DNA from 4 places in the Burkholderia sp. AU33423 genome. Region 2 is predicted to be linked to each of the others. Evidence: predicted binding sites of a transcription regulator. Region 2 holds the regulator's gene; each other region holds the start of a gene.
The links. The regulator HrcA, encoded in region 2, represses chaperone genes, less so after heat shock. The targets are predictions, from matches to a motif close to TTAGCACTCNNNNNNNNNGAGTGCTAA.
Positions count from the first base shown of each region.

Region 1: CFB50_RS20995 (co-chaperone GroES) is a predicted target of HrcA. The motif match lies at 2,659-2,685, and genes of this name have one in related genera.
Region 3: groES (co-chaperone GroES) is a predicted target of HrcA. The motif match lies at 1,284-1,310, and genes of this name have one in related genera.
Region 4: rpoH (RNA polymerase sigma factor RpoH) is a predicted target of HrcA. The motif match lies at 1,567-1,593, and genes of this name have one in related genera.

Region 1 covers NZ_NKFH01000007.1:546,189-550,828, forward strand. The annotation lists gene CFB50_RS20985 (LysE family translocator) at 1-479, opposite strand, end outside; gene groL (chaperonin GroEL) at 683-2,323, opposite strand; gene CFB50_RS20995 (co-chaperone GroES) at 2,336-2,626, opposite strand; gene CFB50_RS21000 (alpha/beta fold hydrolase) at 2,769-4,052, opposite strand; gene CFB50_RS21005 (class II aldolase/adducin family protein) at 4,443-4,640, shown strand, end outside.
Region 2 covers NZ_NKFH01000004.1:226,460-231,099, forward strand. The annotation lists gene recN (DNA repair protein RecN) at 1-848, opposite strand, end outside; gene CFB50_RS03660 (NAD kinase) at 868-1,770, opposite strand; gene hrcA (heat-inducible transcriptional repressor HrcA) at 1,902-2,924, shown strand; gene hemH (ferrochelatase) at 3,072-4,136, shown strand; gene CFB50_RS03675 (RNA-binding S4 domain-containing protein) at 4,221-4,628, shown strand; gene CFB50_RS39405 (hypothetical protein) at 4,600-4,640, opposite strand, start outside.
Region 3 covers NZ_NKFH01000004.1:380,592-385,231, reverse strand. The annotation lists gene groL (chaperonin GroEL) at 1-870, opposite strand, end outside; gene groES (co-chaperone GroES) at 917-1,210, opposite strand; gene CFB50_RS04395 (carbohydrate porin) at 1,891-3,357, shown strand; gene CFB50_RS04390 (hypothetical protein) at 3,422-4,555, shown strand; gene efeB (iron uptake transporter deferrochelatase/peroxidase subunit) at 4,567-4,640, shown strand, end outside.
Region 4 covers NZ_NKFH01000005.1:676,549-681,188, forward strand. The annotation lists gene leuA (2-isopropylmalate synthase) at 1-153, shown strand, start outside; gene CFB50_RS15645 (nuclear transport factor 2 family protein) at 297-680, opposite strand; gene pagL (lipid A 3-O-deacylase PagL) at 726-1,295, opposite strand; gene rpoH (RNA polymerase sigma factor RpoH) at 1,656-2,591, shown strand; gene cydP (cytochrome oxidase putative small subunit CydP) at 2,960-3,238, shown strand; gene CFB50_RS15665 (cytochrome ubiquinol oxidase subunit I) at 3,228-4,640, shown strand, end outside.

The DNA.
Region 1 (4,640 bases), on a different contig from region 2:
GCAGCCGAGATGGCGACCGACAGCGTGACGACAGCAAGATCGAGCCACGCCGACGCTTGGGCCGGCACCATCAACGCGAAGATGCTCCCGTAGAACGCGACCGATTTCGGATTGGTCATGCTGACGACGTAGCCCTTCTTCGCGGCGTGCCAGTCGGACGCGGCGGCCGGTGCGGCAACGGGCAACGGCTTGCGCGCGGTCACGATCATTTTCAGGCCGAGCCAGATCAGGTAGGCGGCGCCCGCCAGCCGCAGCGCCGTGTGCACCCATGCGACATGCGTGACGAGCAGGCTGAGCCCGGCGATCGCAATTGCCGCCCAGGTGCCGGACGCGGCGGCCAGGCCAACGCCGGTCATCACACCGGCGCGGCGCGACTCGACCGCGGTCGACGTGACGATCACGAAGTTCGGGCCGGGGCTGGCGACACTCAGCAAGAGGACGCCGGCGAGTGGAAGCAAGGTGGTGAGGGTGGTCGACATGGCGTGGAGGGCAGCGCGACGGGACGGGCTTTCATCTTACCCGAGCGAGCTGGCGGGTTGGCACGTCGCTCTGCTTCGCCAATCCAATGAAAAAACGCGTGACGACTTTTATCGCCACGCGCACGGGGAGTCTGCGAGACACGGGGAGTCTGCAAGATCGCGCGCATGCCGGCGAACCGGCACACGGCACACGCGCTACACCGTCAGAAATCGAACCCCGGCCCGCCCGCACCCGGGCCGCCCGGCGCCGCCGCCGGCACCGCATCCTTCGGCGCTTCGAACACGGTCGCATCGGTCGTCAGCAGCAGCCCCGCGACCGACGCCGCGTTCTGCAGTGCCGTACGCGTGACCTTGGTCGGATCGAGCACACCCGATTCGACGAGGTCGCCATATTCGCCCGTCTGCGCGTTGTACCCGAAGTTGCCCGAGCCTTCGGCCACCTTTGCGACGACGACGCTCGCTTCCTCGCCCGCGTTCGTGACGATCTGGCGCAGCGGTTCCTCAAGCGCGCGCAGCACGATCTTGATGCCCGCGTTCTGGTCGGCGTTCACGCCCTGCAGCTCGCGGATCGCCTGCCGCACGCGGATCAGCGCGACGCCGCCGCCCGGCACGATGCCTTCCTCGACGGCCGCGCGCGTCGCGTGCAGCGCGTCGTCGACGCGGTCCTTCTTCTCCTTCACTTCGATCTCGGTGGCGCCGCCGACCTTGATCACCGCCACGCCGCCCGCGAGCTTCGCGACACGTTCCTGCAGCTTTTCACGGTCGTAGTCCGACGTCGCTTCGTCGATCTGCACGCGGATCTGCTTCACGCGCGCCTCGATGTTCTTCGCATCGCCCGCGCCGTCGATCACGGTCGTGTTTTCCTTGCCGACCTCGATGCGCTTCGCCTGGCCGAGTTCGGCGAGCGTCGCCTTCTCGAGCGTCAAGCCCGTTTCCTCGGCGATCACCTGCCCGCCGGTGAGGATCGCGATGTCCTCGAGCAGCGCTTTGCGACGGTCGCCGAAGCCCGGCGCCTTCACGGCCACCGTCTTCAGGATCCCGCGGATGTTGTTCACGACCAGCGTCGCGAGCGCTTCGCCTTCGACATCTTCCGCGATGATCAGCAGCGGCCGGCCCGACTTCGCGACCTGTTCGAGCACCGGCAGCAGGTCGCGGATGTTCGAGATCTTCTTGTCGTGCAGCAGGATGTACGGGCTTTCGATCTCGGCGATCTGCTTGTCGGGGTTATTGATGAAGTACGGCGACAGGTAGCCGCGATCGAACTGCAGCCCCTCGACGACATCGAGTTCGTCCGCGAGCGACTTGCCGTCCTCGACGGTGATCACGCCTTCCTTGCCGACACGGTCGATCGCTTCCGCGATGCGCTGGCCGATCGATTCCTCGCCGTTCGCGGAGATCGTCGCGACCTGCGCGATTTCCTTGCTCGTGGTGGTCGGCCGGCTGATTTTCTTCAGCTCGTCGACGGCCGCCGCGACGGCCTTGTCGATGCCGCGCTTCAGGTCGAGCGGGTTGAGCCCGGCCGCGACGTATTTCTGGCCTTCACGAACGATCGCCTGCGCGAGCACGGTGGCCGTCGTGGTGCCGTCGCCGGCGGCGTCGCTGGTGCGCGACGCGACTTCCTTCACGAGCTGCGCGCCGATGTTCTGCAGCTTGTCCGCGAGTTCGATTTCCTTCGCGACCGACACGCCGTCCTTCGTGACCACGGGCGCGCCGAAGCTGCGCTCGAGCACGACGTTGCGGCCCTTCGGCCCGAGTGTGACCTTCACCGCGTTCGCGAGAATGTTCACGCCTTCCGTCAGCTTGGCCCGTGCGACGTCGCTGAAAATGATTTCCTTCGCTGCCATGATTGCGCTCCGTTATTGATTGACGACCGCGACGATGTCTTCCTCGCGCAGCACGAGAAACTCGTTGCCGTCCACCTTGACGGCTTGCCCTGCGTATTTGCCGAACAGCACGCGTTCACCGACCTGCAGGTCGGGCACGATGCGCTGGCCGTCCGTATCCTTGCGGCCGGGGCCGACGGCGATCACTTCACCCTGGTCGGGCTTTTCCGCCGCGCTGTCGGGGATCACGATGCCCGATGCGGTGGTGGTTTCCTGGTCGAGTCGTTTCACGATCACGCGGTCGTGCAAGGGGCGTAGGCTCATTGGTTCGTCCTGTGCTGATCTGTTGAAATGGGCTGGCACTCTTTAACAGAGAGTGCTGACGAGTATAAAAATGCGCGGCGGCGCAATCCAATAACGGATTCCGAAATGCATTCGCGCCGTCGTGCAAAAGCGCGTCGCCCCGCTACTGCGACACGGCCTGCTGGGCGGCGGGCGTGCAGACCGGGCGGATCGTCTCGCCGGCGAGCACGCGCTTCACGAACGGGATCGAATCGGCGAGCGACGCGTTCACGGTGCCGTTGTGTTCGCGGCCCGCATACAGGTGCGCCTCGACCGTCGTGCCGGCCGCGCATGCGTCCTTCGCGAGCGCGAGTTCGAGCGGCGCGAGCCCGTCGTCCGCGCCCGCGCCGATGAAGACGGGCGTGGCGATCTTCAGCGTCGGGTATTTGAGGTATTCATCCCACCATGCCTTCAGCCGCGCATCGCCGCCGGGCTTCACGGTGTTCGCGTGCGTGAGGTGCGCGAGCGCCGCGTCGTCCTCGAGCGATGCAAGGCAACTGATGCGCGACTGTTCGAGGATCGGCAAGGCCTGGTCGGTCAGCACCTCGTCCGCGCGCAGCGACGGGTCGATCTGCTGCGCGGAGAGCACCGAGTAGAACTGGTACGCGAGCGTCGGATCGACGCGCCCGGGATCGCGCCGGTACGCGCTCTCGAACTTCGGCAGCGACGCGAGCGTAGCGGGCGACGCGTTGTAGATCGTGCCGGTGGCGACGGTCGCGCGGATCGCGAGTTCGGGCGTATAGGCCGATGCGTAGCCGGCCGCCGCGAACACGGCCGAGCCGCCTTGCGACTGGCCGACGAGCACGACCTCGTTCGCGAGGCCCGGCACGCCGCCGAGCACCGCACGCACGCTGTCGAGCAGCGTGTAGCTGTTCGAGCGGTTGTTGAGCTGAGGATTCGGGCCGGGCGTGCCGAGCCCCTGGTAGTCGGTCGCGACGACCGCGAACCCTTGCTGAAGCCACGCGTTCAGGTAGCGCACGTCGCGGTACGAGCGGCCGAACCACGACGGCGCGCAGATGTCGGCCATCCCGAACGTGCCGTGCGCCCACGCGACGATCGGCCAGCCGCCGGCAGGCGGCGTGCCGCGCGGCACGAACAGCGCACCCGACACGGCGATCGGCGTGCGGCCGCCGACGCCGTCGGTCGATGCATACAGGATGCGCAGCTGGCGCCCGGCGCTCGCGAGCCCGAGCGTCGCCGGAAGCGGCTCGGTGCGCAGCAGCACGCCGGGCGTCGCCGGAATGTCGCGGTCCCACGTGTAGAACGCGGACACGCGGCCGTCGCCCTGCAACGGATCGGGTGCGGGCACGCGGCCGGGGGAAGCCGCATGCGAGAGGAGAGACGAGACGGCGAGCGTCGAAGCCAGCAGCGTGCGCGCGGCATGGCCGCGCAGGGGGAGAAGCGTCATGGTCGGATGGGTGTCGGTGAAGTCGGATCGGACGTGCCGGACAGTGCGCGGCGCGGGCTGACCACGACGCAAGTTTCGAACCAGCGCGCGCGTGGCAGAGGCGACGCACGGTGTGACAGGCCATCGCGCGGCGCGTCGGGCCGTCCCCGCATGGACCGGCTGCGCGTCGCGCAACAATCCGGGCCGGCAGGCTGTTGCTCCCGCAACAGAGGCGCACGCGAGGATCGCACGGCACGCGTCGTGCAAAAGGCGCACGCGCACCGTGGCGCGGGCCTTCGACGCATGGCTGCCCGGCTGGCACGATTGCTGCTGATCCGGTGGCCGTGCGTCGCGGTGTTACGACATCGCGATGCGAGCCCATCCGTCCATCCGATCAAGGAAACCGTCCTCATGTCCGTCACCTCAACCATCGACAGCGGCGAACTCGTGGCATTCGTCGAGCGCGCCACGCGCGAATTCACGCAGGCCGAACGCGTGCTGAAGGACACGCGCACGCTGTCCGCGACCAACACGTTCCAGGCGTTCCAGCGCGTGCCGGGCACGGAACTCATCGTCGCGCTGTCGGCACCGAGCCCTTGGGCCGCGTCG
Region 2 (4,640 bases):
TGCGACAGCGAATAGACGGCTTCTTGCAGCTGGATCTCGGCCGGTTCGAGCGACGCGAGCGCGTCGCCGAGCGAGGTGTCGTAGTCGGCGAGGCTGCGCAGCTTCGACACGATCGCGCCGAGCTGCGCGAGCATCGCGTCGTCGGACTCGGACAGCGCGTTGAGCGCACCGCGCACGCCTTCGATCAGGTTTGCCGAATGCGACAGGCGCTTGTGCTCGTTGCTGACTTCGTCCCATTCGCCGGCTTGTGGCGCGAGCTTGTCGAGTTCGGCGAGCTGCCAGGCGAGCTTTTCCCGTTCGAGCTGCAGCTCGCGCTCATGCGCTTTTGCAGCCTCGATCGCCTGCGTCGCGTCGCGCCACACGCGCCATGCGCGTGCGACGTTCGCGGCATCGGCGACGAGACCCGCGTGCGTATCGAACAGCTCGCGCTGCGCATCCGGCCGCATCAGCAGCTGGTGCGCATGCTGGCCGTGGATGTCGACGAGCATTTCGCCGAGCTCGCGCAGCTGCGCGAGCGTCGCGCTGGTGCCGTTGATGAACGCGCGCGACCGGCCGTTCGCATCGATCACGCGGCGCAGCATCACGGTGTCCTCGGTGTCGAACGCATGTTCGTCGAGCCAGCGCGCGACGCGGTCGTGCGGCGTGAATTCGGCGGTGATGTCGGCGCGGCTGCAGCCGGTGCGCACGACGCTGGCGTCGGCACGTTCGCCGAGCGCGAGGGCAAGGGCATCGATCAGGATCGATTTCCCGGCGCCGGTTTCACCGGAAAAGACGGAAAAGCCGCTGTCGAATTCGAGATCGAGCGCGGCGACGATGACGAAGTCGCGGATCGAGAGGTGGCGGAGCATGGTGTCGGGCGGAGTGGCGTCAGGACGCCTTGTCGTCTTCGTTCGAGGCGTGTTCGTTCCAGTGCAGCTTCTTGCGCAGCGTCGCGTAGTAGCTGTAGCCGATCGGGTGCAGGAACGGCACCGTATGCTTCGAGCGGCGCACCTCGATCGTGTCGTTCAGTTCGAGCGCGGTGAACGACTGCATGTCGAAGTTCACGTTGACGTCGCGGCCGCCGACGATCTGGATCGCGATTTTCGAATCGTCGGGCAGCACGATCGGCCGGTTCGACAGCGCATGCGGCGCGATCGGCACGAGCACGATGCCCGCCAGCTGCGGATGGAGGATCGGGCCGGCCGACGACAGCGCATAAGCGGTCGAACCGGTCGGCGTGGCGACGATCAGGCCGTCCGAACGCTGGTTGTACATGTACCGGCCGTCGACCGAAGCGCGCAGCTCGACCATCCCGGAGAAGCCGCTGCGGTTCACGACGACGTCGTTGAAGGCGATCGCGTGGTAGATCGGTTCGCCGTCGCGCATGATCCGCGCTTCGAGCAGCGCGCGCTCCTCGCGCTCGAACTTGCCCGACAGGATCACCGGGACGAGCGCCTGCATGTCGGCCGCCGCGATATCGGTGATGAAGCCGAGCCGCCCGTGGTTGATCCCGATCAGCGGTGTCTTGTACGGCGCGAGCTGACGGCCGATGCCGAGCATCGTCCCGTCGCCGCCCAGCACGACCGCCACATCGGCACGCGCCCCGATTTCGGCCGGGGTCAGCGCCGGGTAGCCGGTGATGCCGATCTCGCGCGCGGTCTCGGCTTCGAAGACGACCTCGAAGCCCCGCTTGGCGATGCAGGCGGCCAGCGTGGCGAGCGGCTCGGCGATGTTCGGCGTGTTGCTCCGACCGACGAGCGCGACAGTGTTGAACAGATTACCGGTTTTCATGCCGGCATTACACCATAGCTCGTTGACGAAAAGAACCGGCTGTGCGCAGTCGGGGCCGGATCGGGCCGGCCCGCGCAACGGTAGCCGACGCCACTCGCCGCGGTCGCGCGGTTGCGCTAAAATTTTCCACCATGCTAGATCCTCGCGCACGAACCCTCCTGAAAACCCTGATCGAACGGTATATCGCCGACGGTCAGCCAGTCGGATCGCGCACGTTGTCCCGTTACTCCGGGCTCGAGCTGAGCCCGGCAACGATCCGCAACGTGATGTCCGACCTGGAGGAGCTCGGCCTCGTGTCGAGCCCGCACACGTCGGCCGGCCGCGTGCCGACGCCGCGCGGCTACCGGCTGTTCGTCGACACGATGCTGACGGTCGAGGCGCCGATCGACGCCGAAGCCGTGGCGCGGCAGGTGCAGAACACGCTGCAGGCGGGCGAGCCGCAGCAGCGGGTCGTGGCGGCCGCCGCGAGCGTGCTGTCGAACCTGTCGCAGTTCGCGGGCGTGGTGCTGACGCCGCGCCGCAGCCACGTGTTCAAGCAGATCGAGTTCATGCGCCTGTCGGACAAGCGCATCCTGCTGATCATCGTCACGCCCGAGGGCGACGTGCAGAACCGGATGCTCGCGACGCCGCGCGATTACTCGCCGTCGCAACTGACCGAGGCGTCCAACTACATCAACGCGCATTTCGCCGGACTGTCGTTCGACGAGGTGCGCCGCCGCCTGCGCGACGAGATCGACCAGTTGCGCGGCGACATGACCGCGCTGATGCACGCCGCCGTGACGGCCAGCACCGAGGTGCCCGACACCGAGGACACCGTGCTGATTTCCGGCGAGCGCAACCTGCTCGAAGTGGCGGATCTCTCGTCCGACATGGCGCGGCTGCGCAAGCTGTTCGACGTATTCGACCAAAAGACGGGCCTCCTGCAACTGCTCGACGTGTCGAGCCACGCCCAGGGCGTGCAGATCTTCATTGGCGGCGAATCGACGCTCGTGCCGATCGAGGAAATGAGCGTCGTTACCGCGCCTTACGAGGTGAACGGGCAGATCGTCGGCACGCTCGGCGTGATCGGCCCGACCCGCATGGCGTACAACCGCGTGATACCGATCGTCGACATCACCGCGCGCCTGCTGTCGCTCACGCTGAGCCAGCAGTAGCCTGCCGTCGCCAGCCCGATCCTGCCCCGTCATCGTGCCGCGGCACCGCGTGTGCCGGCAGTCGGCCGAACGGCCAGCCGACCGGCGCGGAGCGGCCCGCTATAATTGAGAGCCGTCCGGTCCCGTGCCCCGAGCACGTAATTGCCCATGCGTTTCGATCTTGAGCCGCCTTCGAGCACCGCGGCTGCCCATCGCATCGGTGTGCTGCTGATCAATCTCGGCACGCCCGACGCCCCGACACCGCGTGCGGTGCGGCGCTACCTGGCCGAATTCCTGTCGGATCCGCGGGTCGTCGAGATTCCGCAGGCCGTCTGGCAGGTGCTGCTGCGCACGCTGATCCTGCCGCTGCGCGGCCGCGCGTCCGCGAAGAAATACGCGGCGGTCTGGATGCCCGAGGGCTCGCCGCTGCGCGTGTACACGGAGCGCCAGACCGACAGCGTGCGGCGTCTGCTCACGTCGAACGGCTATCACGTGATGGTCGACTACGCGATGCGCTACGGCAGCCCGAACATTTCGCACGCGCTCGCGCAGTTCAAGCGTGCGGGCGTCGAGCGCGTGCTGCTGATGCCAATGTATCCGCAATACTCGGCGTCGACCACGGCCACGGCCTTCGACGCCGCATTCGACGCGCTCGCGCGCATGCGCAACCAGCCCGAGGTGCGCACGGTGCGGCACTACGCCGACCATCCGGCCTATATCCATGCGCTGGCCGAGCAGGTGCGCCAGTATTGGGCGCAGCACGGCCGGCCCGACTTCGCGGCCGGAGACAAGCTCGTGCTGAGCTTCCACGGCGTGCCGAAGCGCACGCTCGACCTCGGCGACCCCTATCACGACCAGTGCCAGCAGACGGGTGCGCTGCTGATGGCCGCGCTCGGGCTGTCGACGACCGAATGCCGTGTCACGTTCCAGTCGCGTTTCGGCAAGGCCGAATGGCTGCAGCCGTATACCGCGCCGACGCTGCGCGAGTTCGGCGAGGCCGGCGTGCGGCGGGCCGACGTGTTCTGTCCCGGTTTCACGGCCGACTGCCTGGAGACGATCGAGGAGATCGGCATGGAAGTGCGTGACGAATTCCTCGCCGGCGGCGGCAAGGCGTTCCACCGCATTCCGTGCCTGAATGGCGCGTCCGCGTGGATCGGTGCGCTCGGCGAGATCGTCGCCGAGAATCTGCAGGGCTGGCCGGTCAGGGCCGCGCAGCCCGAAACGGTGGGTTGAGATGAAACGACCCCCACGCTCACTTCGTTCACTGCCCCCCGAGGGGGCGGTCAGCCTCCTTGGGGCGGCCCGGCGGAGGCTGCGATGAACTACAAGATTTCGACCGAACTGGGCGCGAAGCTGCGCATCGACAAATGGCTGTGGGCGGCCCGGTTCTTCAAGACGCGCTCGCTCGCGACCGATGCGGTCGACAAGGGGCACGTGAAGATTGGCGGCGCGGCGGTCAAGCCGGCGAAGGACGTGCGCGTGGGCGACGAGGTCGAGATTGCGATCGACGGCATCGTCTGGCACATTGCCGTGCTCGGCGTGTGCGACGTGCGCGGGCCGGCGAGCGTCGCGCAGACGCTTTATGCGGAAACGGAAGCGGGGCGGGCCGCACGGCTCGCCGAACTGGAGCGGCGCCGCACGTATCGTGAGCCGGCAGCCGAATTGCACGGCCGGCCGACGAAGCGCGACCGGCGCATCATCGACAGATTTTCTGGTGGGAGCTGAACATCTGGTCGA
Region 3 (4,640 bases), 150 kb from region 2:
TTCCAGCATCGCCTTGCGACGATCGCCGAAGCCCGGCGCCTTGACCGCAACGGTCTTCAGGATGCCGCGGATGTTGTTGACGACCAGCGTTGCGAGCGCTTCGCCTTCGATGTCTTCCGCGATGATCAGCAGCGGACGGCCAGCCTTCGCGACTTGCTCGAGCACCGGCAGCAGATCACGGATGTTCGACACCTTCTTGTCGTGCAGCAGCACGAACGGGTTGTCGAGGACGGCGACTTGCTTTTCCGGGTTGTTGATGAAGTACGGCGACAGGTAGCCGCGGTCGAATTGCATGCCTTCGACGACGTCGAGTTCGTCAGCCAGCGACTTGCCGTCTTCGACGGTGATGACGCCTTCCTTGCCGACCTTGTCCATCGCTTCAGCGATGCGATCGCCGATCGACGTGTCGCTGTTCGCCGAGATCGAGCCGACCTGTGCGATTTCCTTGTTGGTCGTGCACGGCTTGCTGATCTTCTTCAGCTCTTCGACAGCCGCTGCGACTGCCTTGTCGATGCCGCGCTTCAGGTCCATCGGGTTCATGCCCGATGCGACGTACTTCATGCCTTCGCGAACGATCGATTGCGCGAGGACGGTTGCCGTCGTCGTGCCGTCGCCTGCGTTGTCGCTGGTCTTGGAAGCGACTTCCTTGACCATTTGCGCGCCCATGTTCTGGAGCTTGTCCTTCAGCTCGATTTCCTTCGCGACCGACACACCGTCCTTGGTGACCGTCGGGCCGCCGAAGCTGCGCTCGAGCACGACGTTGCGGCCCTTCGGACCCAGCGTGACCTTGACTGCGTTGGCGAGAATGTTCACGCCTTCGACCATCTTCGAACGGGCGGAATCGCCGAATACGACGTCTTTAGCTGCCATCTTCTAACTCCTTGAATTCTTGGGAATATGTACCGTCAGTGGACGCTTACTTCGCGTTGACCACGGCCATGATGTCTTCTTCGCGCATGACCAGCAGTTCCTGGCCGTCGACCTTGACGGTCTGACCAGCGTACTTGCCGAACAGGACGCGATCGCCGACCTTCACGTCGAGTGCGATCGGTGCGCCCTTGTCGTCGCGCTTGCCCGGGCCGATGGCCAGGACTTCGCCTTGATCCGGCTTTTCAGCTGCTGCGTCGGGGATCACGATGCCCGAGGCGGTCTTGGTTTCCTGATCCAGGCGCTTGACGATCACGCGATCGTGCAAAGGACGAAGGTTCATATTCACTCCTCTCTTGACTGAGATTGAAGAACGCTTAGGGAATCTGCCCGGCGGGTCGCCCGGCAGAGAATTGTTAGCACTCTCGTGCAGCGAGTGCTAATTATATGGACGGGTTTTGACAAATTCAAGAAGGGGAACCGGACGAATTTTCAAGGCGGGGATGGGGCGAAAAAAGCACGAGGATCCGACAAAAAATCCTTTGAAAACAAACCCCGACAAGCGTCGCCCGGCCTTGTCGATGGGGCCGCGCGGCCCGGGAATCTCATCCAGCCCCGTTTGGACACCGGGAAAGCACGGAGTTCCTGCGATCGGCGGCATTACCTCATAAATTCCGTAGCGGCGTCGATTCCGTCCGCCGGCACGCGTCATCCGGCGCCCGCCGGTTGCCTCCTGCGCCCCGCCCCGCGGATCCATCGATCCGCATCGAAGCATTCATTTTCATTACGGCGATATTTACGGTTTACCTCGGCACCAAACACATGTCGGGCTCCATCCGTAAGGAGGTGGATTACATTCAGTAATTTAGATGCGAATCATTCTCGTTTACATTGACTTTCTCATTTGAGACTCCTACGATGCGCCGCGTTGCGTTCATCTTCATGCCCTGGCCGATCGGTGCCGAGCATCCGGACAGCGACCGACAAGCAGGACTCCACACTAATTAGAACCACGGATTTGATATGAAGTTTGCGTCGTTCGAGGGAGACAACCTCCGGGCCCGGATGCGCCCCGCCGCGTGCGCGGCCATCCTCGCGTGTGCATCGTTCGCGAGCGGCGCGGCTTTCGCCGACGTGCCGGTCGACGCACAGCCCGAAGCCCCCGAGGCCGACCTGGCGATCCAGGCGAAGCCGACCAACATGTGGACCGGCATCTGGACGCGCCAGAGCCTGCTCGGCGACATGGGCGGCATCCGCCCGTGGCTCGGCAAGTACGGCGCGACGCTGCAGATCACCGAAACCAGCGAATACCTCGCGAACCTGCGCGGCGGCCTGAACCGCGGCGGCGCGTACGACGGCTTGACGACGGCCACCTTGACGGTCGACACGCAGAAGGCAATCGGCCTGCCTGGCGGCACGTTCAACGTCAGCGCACTGCAGATCCACGGCACCAACCTGAGTGCGCGGAACCTCGGCACGCTCAACACCGCGAGCGGCATCGAGGCGCAGGGCACGACGCGCCTGTGGGAGCTGTGGTACCAGCAGTCGTTCCTCGACAAGCGCGTCGACGTGAAGATCGGCCAGCAGAGCCTGGACCAGGAATTCATGGTCAGCACGTATGCGAACACGTTCGTCAACACGATGTTCGGCTGGCCCGCGCTGCCGTCGTACGACCTGCCGAACGGCGGCCCCGCGTATCCGCTCGCGGGCCTCGGCGTGCGCGTGCGCGCGCAGCTCACGCCGAAACTCACCGCGCTCGCAGGCGTGTTCGACGGCGACCCGCTCGGCAACAACCCGAACAACCTCAGCGGCACCAACTTCAACCTGCACAACGGCGCGCTCTATATCGGCGAACTGCAGTACGCGCTGAACCAGCCGTCGGACGGCGAAATGGACACCGGCCGCTCGAGCGGGCTGCCGGGCACCTACAAGATCGGCGTCTGGTATCACAACGGCCGCTTCGCGGACCAGAACGTGGGCACCGACGGGCTGTCGCTCTCGGATCCCGCGTCGAACGGCGACGCGCAGCAGCGTCACGGCAACTACAGCTTCTACGCGGTGGCCGACCAGATGATCTGGCGCCCCGACCCGACCGGGCCGCGCAGCCTCGGCGTGTTCGCGCGCGTGATGGGCGCGCCGGGCGACCGCAACCTGGTGAGCTTCTCCGCCAACGCGGGGATCGTGCTGAAGGCGCCGTTCGCAGGCCGCGACAACGACAGCGTCGGCCTCGGCGTCACGTACATCCAGGTCGGCAACCACGTGACCGACCTCGACCAGACCGCGCGAACGTTCGCGACCGGCCCCTACGGCGTGCGCACGCGCGAGACGACGCTCGAAGCGACCTACCAGTACCAGGTCAACCCGTGGTGGATCGTCCAGGCCGACGCGCAGTACACGTTCAATGCCGGCGCCGGCCAGAACCCGAGCGACGCGACCCAGCCGCTGCGCAACACGTTCGTGCTCGGCGCGCGGACGACGATCACGTTCTGAGCGACGCGCCCACGCTGACCATTTTCGCGCGCCGCCCGGACGGCGCGCTCCCCAGGAGCCCCACATGAATCCATCCGCCCCGCTTCGCCGTCTCGCGACGGGCGCACTGGCCGTCGCCGCACTGACGGCCGCCGCCGGCGCACTCGCCGAGCCGCAAGGTTTCCTCGAGACCGTGCATCGCCACACCACGCTCGTCAACACGGTGCCGGACAACGGCGACCAGAACCCGTACGCGATCGCGGTCGCACCGGTGTCGGCCGGCACGATCCAGGCGGGCGACGTGCTCGTCGACAACTTCAACAACTCGGCGAACCTGCAGGGCACCGGCAGCACCATCGTCGACTACCGCCCGTCGACGAAGCAGTTGAGCCTGTTCGCGTCGATCCCGCGCGACCTGAAGGCGTGCCCGGGCGGCATCGGCCTGTCGACGGCGATGACGATGCTGAAATCCGGCTGGGTGATCGTCGGCAGCACGCCGAGCAACGACGGCACGACCAACACCAAGGGCGCCGGCTGCCTGATCGTGCTCGATCCGCAGGGCAAGATCGCGTCGACGTGGTCGACCCCGAACATCAACGACCCGTGGGGCAACATGGCCGTGGTCGACCGCGGCGACAGCGCGACGCTGTTCGTCAGCATGGCCGGCTTCGGCGTCGGCGGCGCGGACGGCAATCCGCCCGTCTACAAGCAGGCGACCGTACTGCGTCTCGACCTCGACGTGCCGGCCGGCAAGCCGCCCGTCATCAAGCAGGAAACGATCGTTGCGAGCGGCCTCGGCGCGCAGGCCGACAAGGGGGTGTTCCTGGTCGGCCCGACCGGCCTCGCGCTGTCGGGCGACCAGAAGAAGCTGTACGTGTCGGACGCGATCGGCAACCGCATCGTCGAGATCGACGACCCGCTCACACGCGACACCAGCGCGGGCGTCGGCCGCCAGGTGACCGCCGACGGCTTCCTGCGCCGCCCGCTCGCGCTCGCCACCGCACCGAACGGCCACCTGCTCGCGACCAACGCGCAGAACGGCCAGGTCGTCGAGATCGACCCGGTCGCCGGCAAGCAGATCTACGCACGCTGGATCAATACCGACAAGGCGCAATCGCCCCCCGGCAACGGCAACCTGTTCGGCATCGCCATGACGCCCGAAGGCGACGGTTTTTACTACGTCGCGGACGACGTCAACACGCTGTTGCTCGCGAAGTAAGGGAGCCCATCATGGCAGACGATTCCAACCAGCCACCGCGCCCCGCGCGGCGCGGCTTCCTGAAGGCGGGCGGCGCCGCGGTGGC
Region 4 (4,640 bases), on a different contig from region 2:
ATCGCGGTATCGGTCGGCTGCCGGGTCGGCGATGCGCCGCTGCGGCACGGCGTCGGCCTGCACGCCGATGCGGCGAGCGCCGCGCGCGATGCGGTCGTCAGCGCGATCAACCGCTCGGCCTGGCACTGCGCGGATCGCCGCGCGGCGGCCTGAGCGGCAGGTTCCGTTTCAGGGTTCAAACGTCAGCGAGCGGGGCGTGACCGCCCGTGCGCCGCGCGATCCGCGCCGCACGAGGCAGCAAAAAACGGCCCAGAAGGCCGCTTCGGTCGGGACATGAAAAGGAGCGCCACGCGCGCTCATGTCTCGGTCGCGCACCGCGTCGCCTGCCACGCGAACAGGCTCCAGCGGCCCTGCTGGTGGGTGTGGACGGAGGTATAGGCAATCGGGAAGACCAGGCCGCCGTTGTTCGTTTCCATCTCGATCAACGCGCGCCCGGTGACGACGCAGGTTTCATCGCCGACGGGCAGCACGTCCTGCGACTGGATTTCGATCTGGCGATAGCGGCGGCGGCCGGCGACGATGGCGTCGATGAACTGCTGCTTGGTTTCGCGTTTGCCGTTGGTGTGTACGAAGAACACCTTGTCCGACAAAAGCGTGTCGAGCGCCTCGCCGTCCCCGTCCACCATCGCCCGGAACCGATCGCGCTCGAGCGCGCGGATCGCATCGACCACCTTCGCCATCGCCTGACTCCTCGGCAACGCGCACGCCGTGCGCGGGCGTGCGGATCAGAAGTTGTACTGCAAGTAGAACTGGTGGAAATTTATACCAGGATTCGGCTCTTTGATACCCGCGTTAGACACATGTTCAAAACGGTAGCCGACCTGATACTGTTGCCGTTGGCCGAACTGCACGCCCACGCCCCCCGTCGGCGCGAACTGGAACGCGGTCCCCAACGAGAAGTGATCCGAGATCGTCGGGTGCGTCAGCAGCCTGACGCCGCCGCCGGCCTCGATGAACGGGCGGATCTCCCCGGCGCTCTTGATGAAGCGGAACATCGGCGTCACGCCGAATTCGCCGATGCTGCTGTGGACGTTGCCGCCCGTGTGCCAGTAGCCGGCGTGCCCTTCCACGACGAACGCGAAGTGCCAGCCGCCGATTTCCCACCAGTTCCAGCCCGGATCCCACACCACGCCGAGATCGGCCTTGTCGACGCCGCGGCGATCCGAAAAACCGCCGCCCGCCTGAATCCCCCATCGATCCGCGCACGCCGCACCCGATCCGCCCAGAAGTGACGCCGCCAGCAGCGCGTGCAGCGCAAGCCGGCTGCGGGGCCGGCGATTCTTCTTATTGTTCATCTGACACTCCAACTTTGTGGGTTGAATGGAGCCTGCCGCTTCGGCCGGCTCAAGCGAACTGAATGGTATGGTAAAGGACTTTTCGGATAGGCATCACAAAGCGAAATGGCTTCCTTCCGAAACGACAAAAATTGAAATCGTCTACTGATTGCCATCAGAAACAACGGCTTACGGAACTTCGCTTCGTCCGCTCTGTCGCAGAATAGACTATCGACTCGACTTGCTCGATAGAAAAAGTGGGAACTCCGATGCCCACGCTTGCTCTAAGGAATTAGCACTCGGTTTCCGGGAGTGCTAAGATGGCTCCCGGAATCTCATCCGAGACCGGGGGTTTGTCCCTGATTCCAAAGGAGTTTTTTAGTGAGCAACGCCCTGACCCTCCCGAACACCCTGAGCCCCACGCCGGCCAAGGCCGCATCGGCAGGCTCGCTGGCGCTCGCAGCCCAATCGATGTTGCCCGGCCAGCTTGGCAACATCGACGCGTATATCCAGGCCGTCAATCGCATTCCGCTGCTGACGCCGGAAGAGGAACGCCAGTACGCGACCGAATTCCGCGAAAGCAACAACCTCGACTCCGCACGCCGCCTCGTGCTGTCGCACCTGCGGCTCGTCGTGTCGATCTCGCGCAACTATCTCGGCTACGGCCTGCCGCACGGCGACCTGATCCAGGAAGGCAACATCGGCCTGATGAAGGCCGTGAAGCGCTTCGATCCGGCCCAGAACGTGCGTCTCGTGTCGTACGCGATCCATTGGATCAAGGCCGAGATTCACGAGTACATCCTGCGCAACTGGCGCACGGTGAAGGTCGCGACGACGAAGGCGCAGCGCAAGCTGTTCTTCAACCTGCGCAGCCACAAGAAGGGCCTGCAGGCGATGACGCCCGAGGAAATCGACGGCCTCGCGAAGGAACTCAACGTCAAGCGCGAAGACGTGACCGAAATGGAAACGCGCCTGTCGGGCGGCGACATCGCGCTCGAAGGACAGGTCGAGGACGGTGAGGAATCGTACGCGCCGATCGCCTACCTGGCCGACTCGCACAACGAACCGACCGCCGTGCTGGCCGCGCGTCAGCGCGACACGCTGCAGACGGACGGCATCGCGCAGGCACTCGGCGCACTCGACGCGCGCAGCCGACGCATCATCGAGGCGCGCTGGCTGCACGTCGACGACGACGGCTCGGGCGGCTCGACGCTGCACGATCTGGCTGCCGAGTTCGGTGTGTCGGCGGAACGCATCCGTCAGATCGAAGCGAGCGCGATGAAAAAGATGCGCACTGCCCTCGCCGAATACGCATAAATCGCTGCGATTTAGAGCGCCTCATCAAAAACCGCTGCCCGACCGGCAGCGGTTTTTTTTCGCCTGTCTTTTCCGCTGCTTTTCATTCGCTGCTTCGTTCGTTTTTCGGCTCGCTTTAGTGCGGATTAATTGACCTGATTCGTCAGGTAATAGGCCGTTTGGGGGGCCCCTTCCGCATAACCTTGATCTGCCTCAAGTTTCGGCCCGCGTTTCGCGACGGTCTGCCGCAGCGCAGCACTCGGCATCGGAAAGCCGTCCTTTTAAAATTGGCACGTCAGGCGCAAAAGGATTAAAACAGCTTCACGGCCGTCATAAATCCGACGTAAAGTCGCCCCAAATCAGTCTTAAATCGATTCAGGATAATCGCCTTGATCTCGATCAATAAAGAGCCTGCGCCGCCTCCGCCGCGGCCGGCCGGCACGATCGGCTGGCGCGCGCGCATCGCCGCGTGGGCACGCGGCCCGACCCTCGCCCGCGACATCACCCTGGTGCTGATCGTCAAGCTGATCCTCCTGATGTCGCTCAAATACGCATTCTTCAATCATCCGCAGGCCGAGCACATGTCGTTGCCGCCTGCCGCCGTCGCCGAGAAGCTGCTCTCGGTACCGGCGCCTGCATCTACCGAGGGAGACCACCATGATAAGTAGTGAAGTCGTCGATCTGTCACGTCTGCAGTTCGGCATCACGGCGCTCTACCACTTCCTGTTCGTGCCGCTGACGCTCGGCCTGTCCTGGCTGCTCGTCATCATGGAAGCGGTGTACGTGATGACCGGCAAACAGGTCTACAAGGACATGACCCAGTTCTGGGGCAAGCTGTTCGGGATCAACTTCGCGATGGGCGTGACGACCGGCATCACGCTCGAATTCCAGTTCGGCACGAACTGGTCGTACTACTCGCACTATGTCGGCGACATCTTCGGCGTGCCGCTCGCGGTAGAAGGCCTGATGGCGTTCTTCCTCGAATCGACGTTCGTCGGCCTGTTCTTCTTCGGCTGGAACCGCCTGTCGAAGGTCAAGCACCTGATGGTCACGTTCCTCGTCGCGCTCGGCTCGAACCTGTCCGCGCTGTGGATCCTCGTCGCGAACGGCTGGATGAACAACCCGGTCGGCGCCGAGTTCAATTACCAGACGATGCGCATGGAGATGACGAGCCTGTTCGACGTGCTCTTCAACCCGGTCGCGCAAGTGAAGTTCGTGCATACGGTGTCGGCCGGCTATGTGTCGGCGGCGATGTTCGTGCTCGGCGTGTCGTCGTGGTACCTGTTGAAGAAGCGCGACGTCGACTTCGCGCTGCGCTCGTTCGCGGTCGCGGCCGGCTTCGGCCTCGCGGCGACGCTCTGCGTGATCGTGCTCGGCGACGAATCGGGCTATACGACCGGCGAAGTGCAGAAGATGAAGCTCGCCGCGATCGAATCCGAATGGGAAACGCAGCCGGCACCCGCATCGTTCACGCTGATCGGCATCCCGAACCAGGAAGAACAGCGCACCGACTATGCGATCAAGATCCCGTATGCGCTCGGCCTGATCGCAACACGTTCGATCGACGAGCCGGTGATCGGCCTGCGCGAACTCGCGAAGCACAGCGAGGAGCACATCCAGAGCGGGATGGTCGCGTACGGCGCGCTGCAGAAGATCAAGCAGGGCGACACGAGCGACGCGACCCGCGCGCTGTTCGACCAGCACAAGCAGTACCTCGGCTACGGGCTGATGCTCAAGCAGTTCACGCCGAACGTGACCGACGCGACGCCCGAGCAGATCAAGGCCGCCGCGAAGAAGACGATCCCGCCGGTCGCGCCCGTGTTCTTCTCGTTCCGGATCATGGTGTTCCTCGGCTTCCTGTTCGTCGCGACGTTCGTTGCCGCATTCTGGTTCTGCGCGCGCCGCGAACTGCTGCAGGACAACCGCCGCTGGTTCCTCCGCTATGCGGTGTGGGCGATCCCGCTGCCGTGGATCGCGATCGAATTCGGCTGGATCGTCGCCGAACTCGGCCGCCAGCCGTGGACGATCGCCGGCGTGCTGCCGACGCACCTGTCCGCGTCGAGCCTGCAG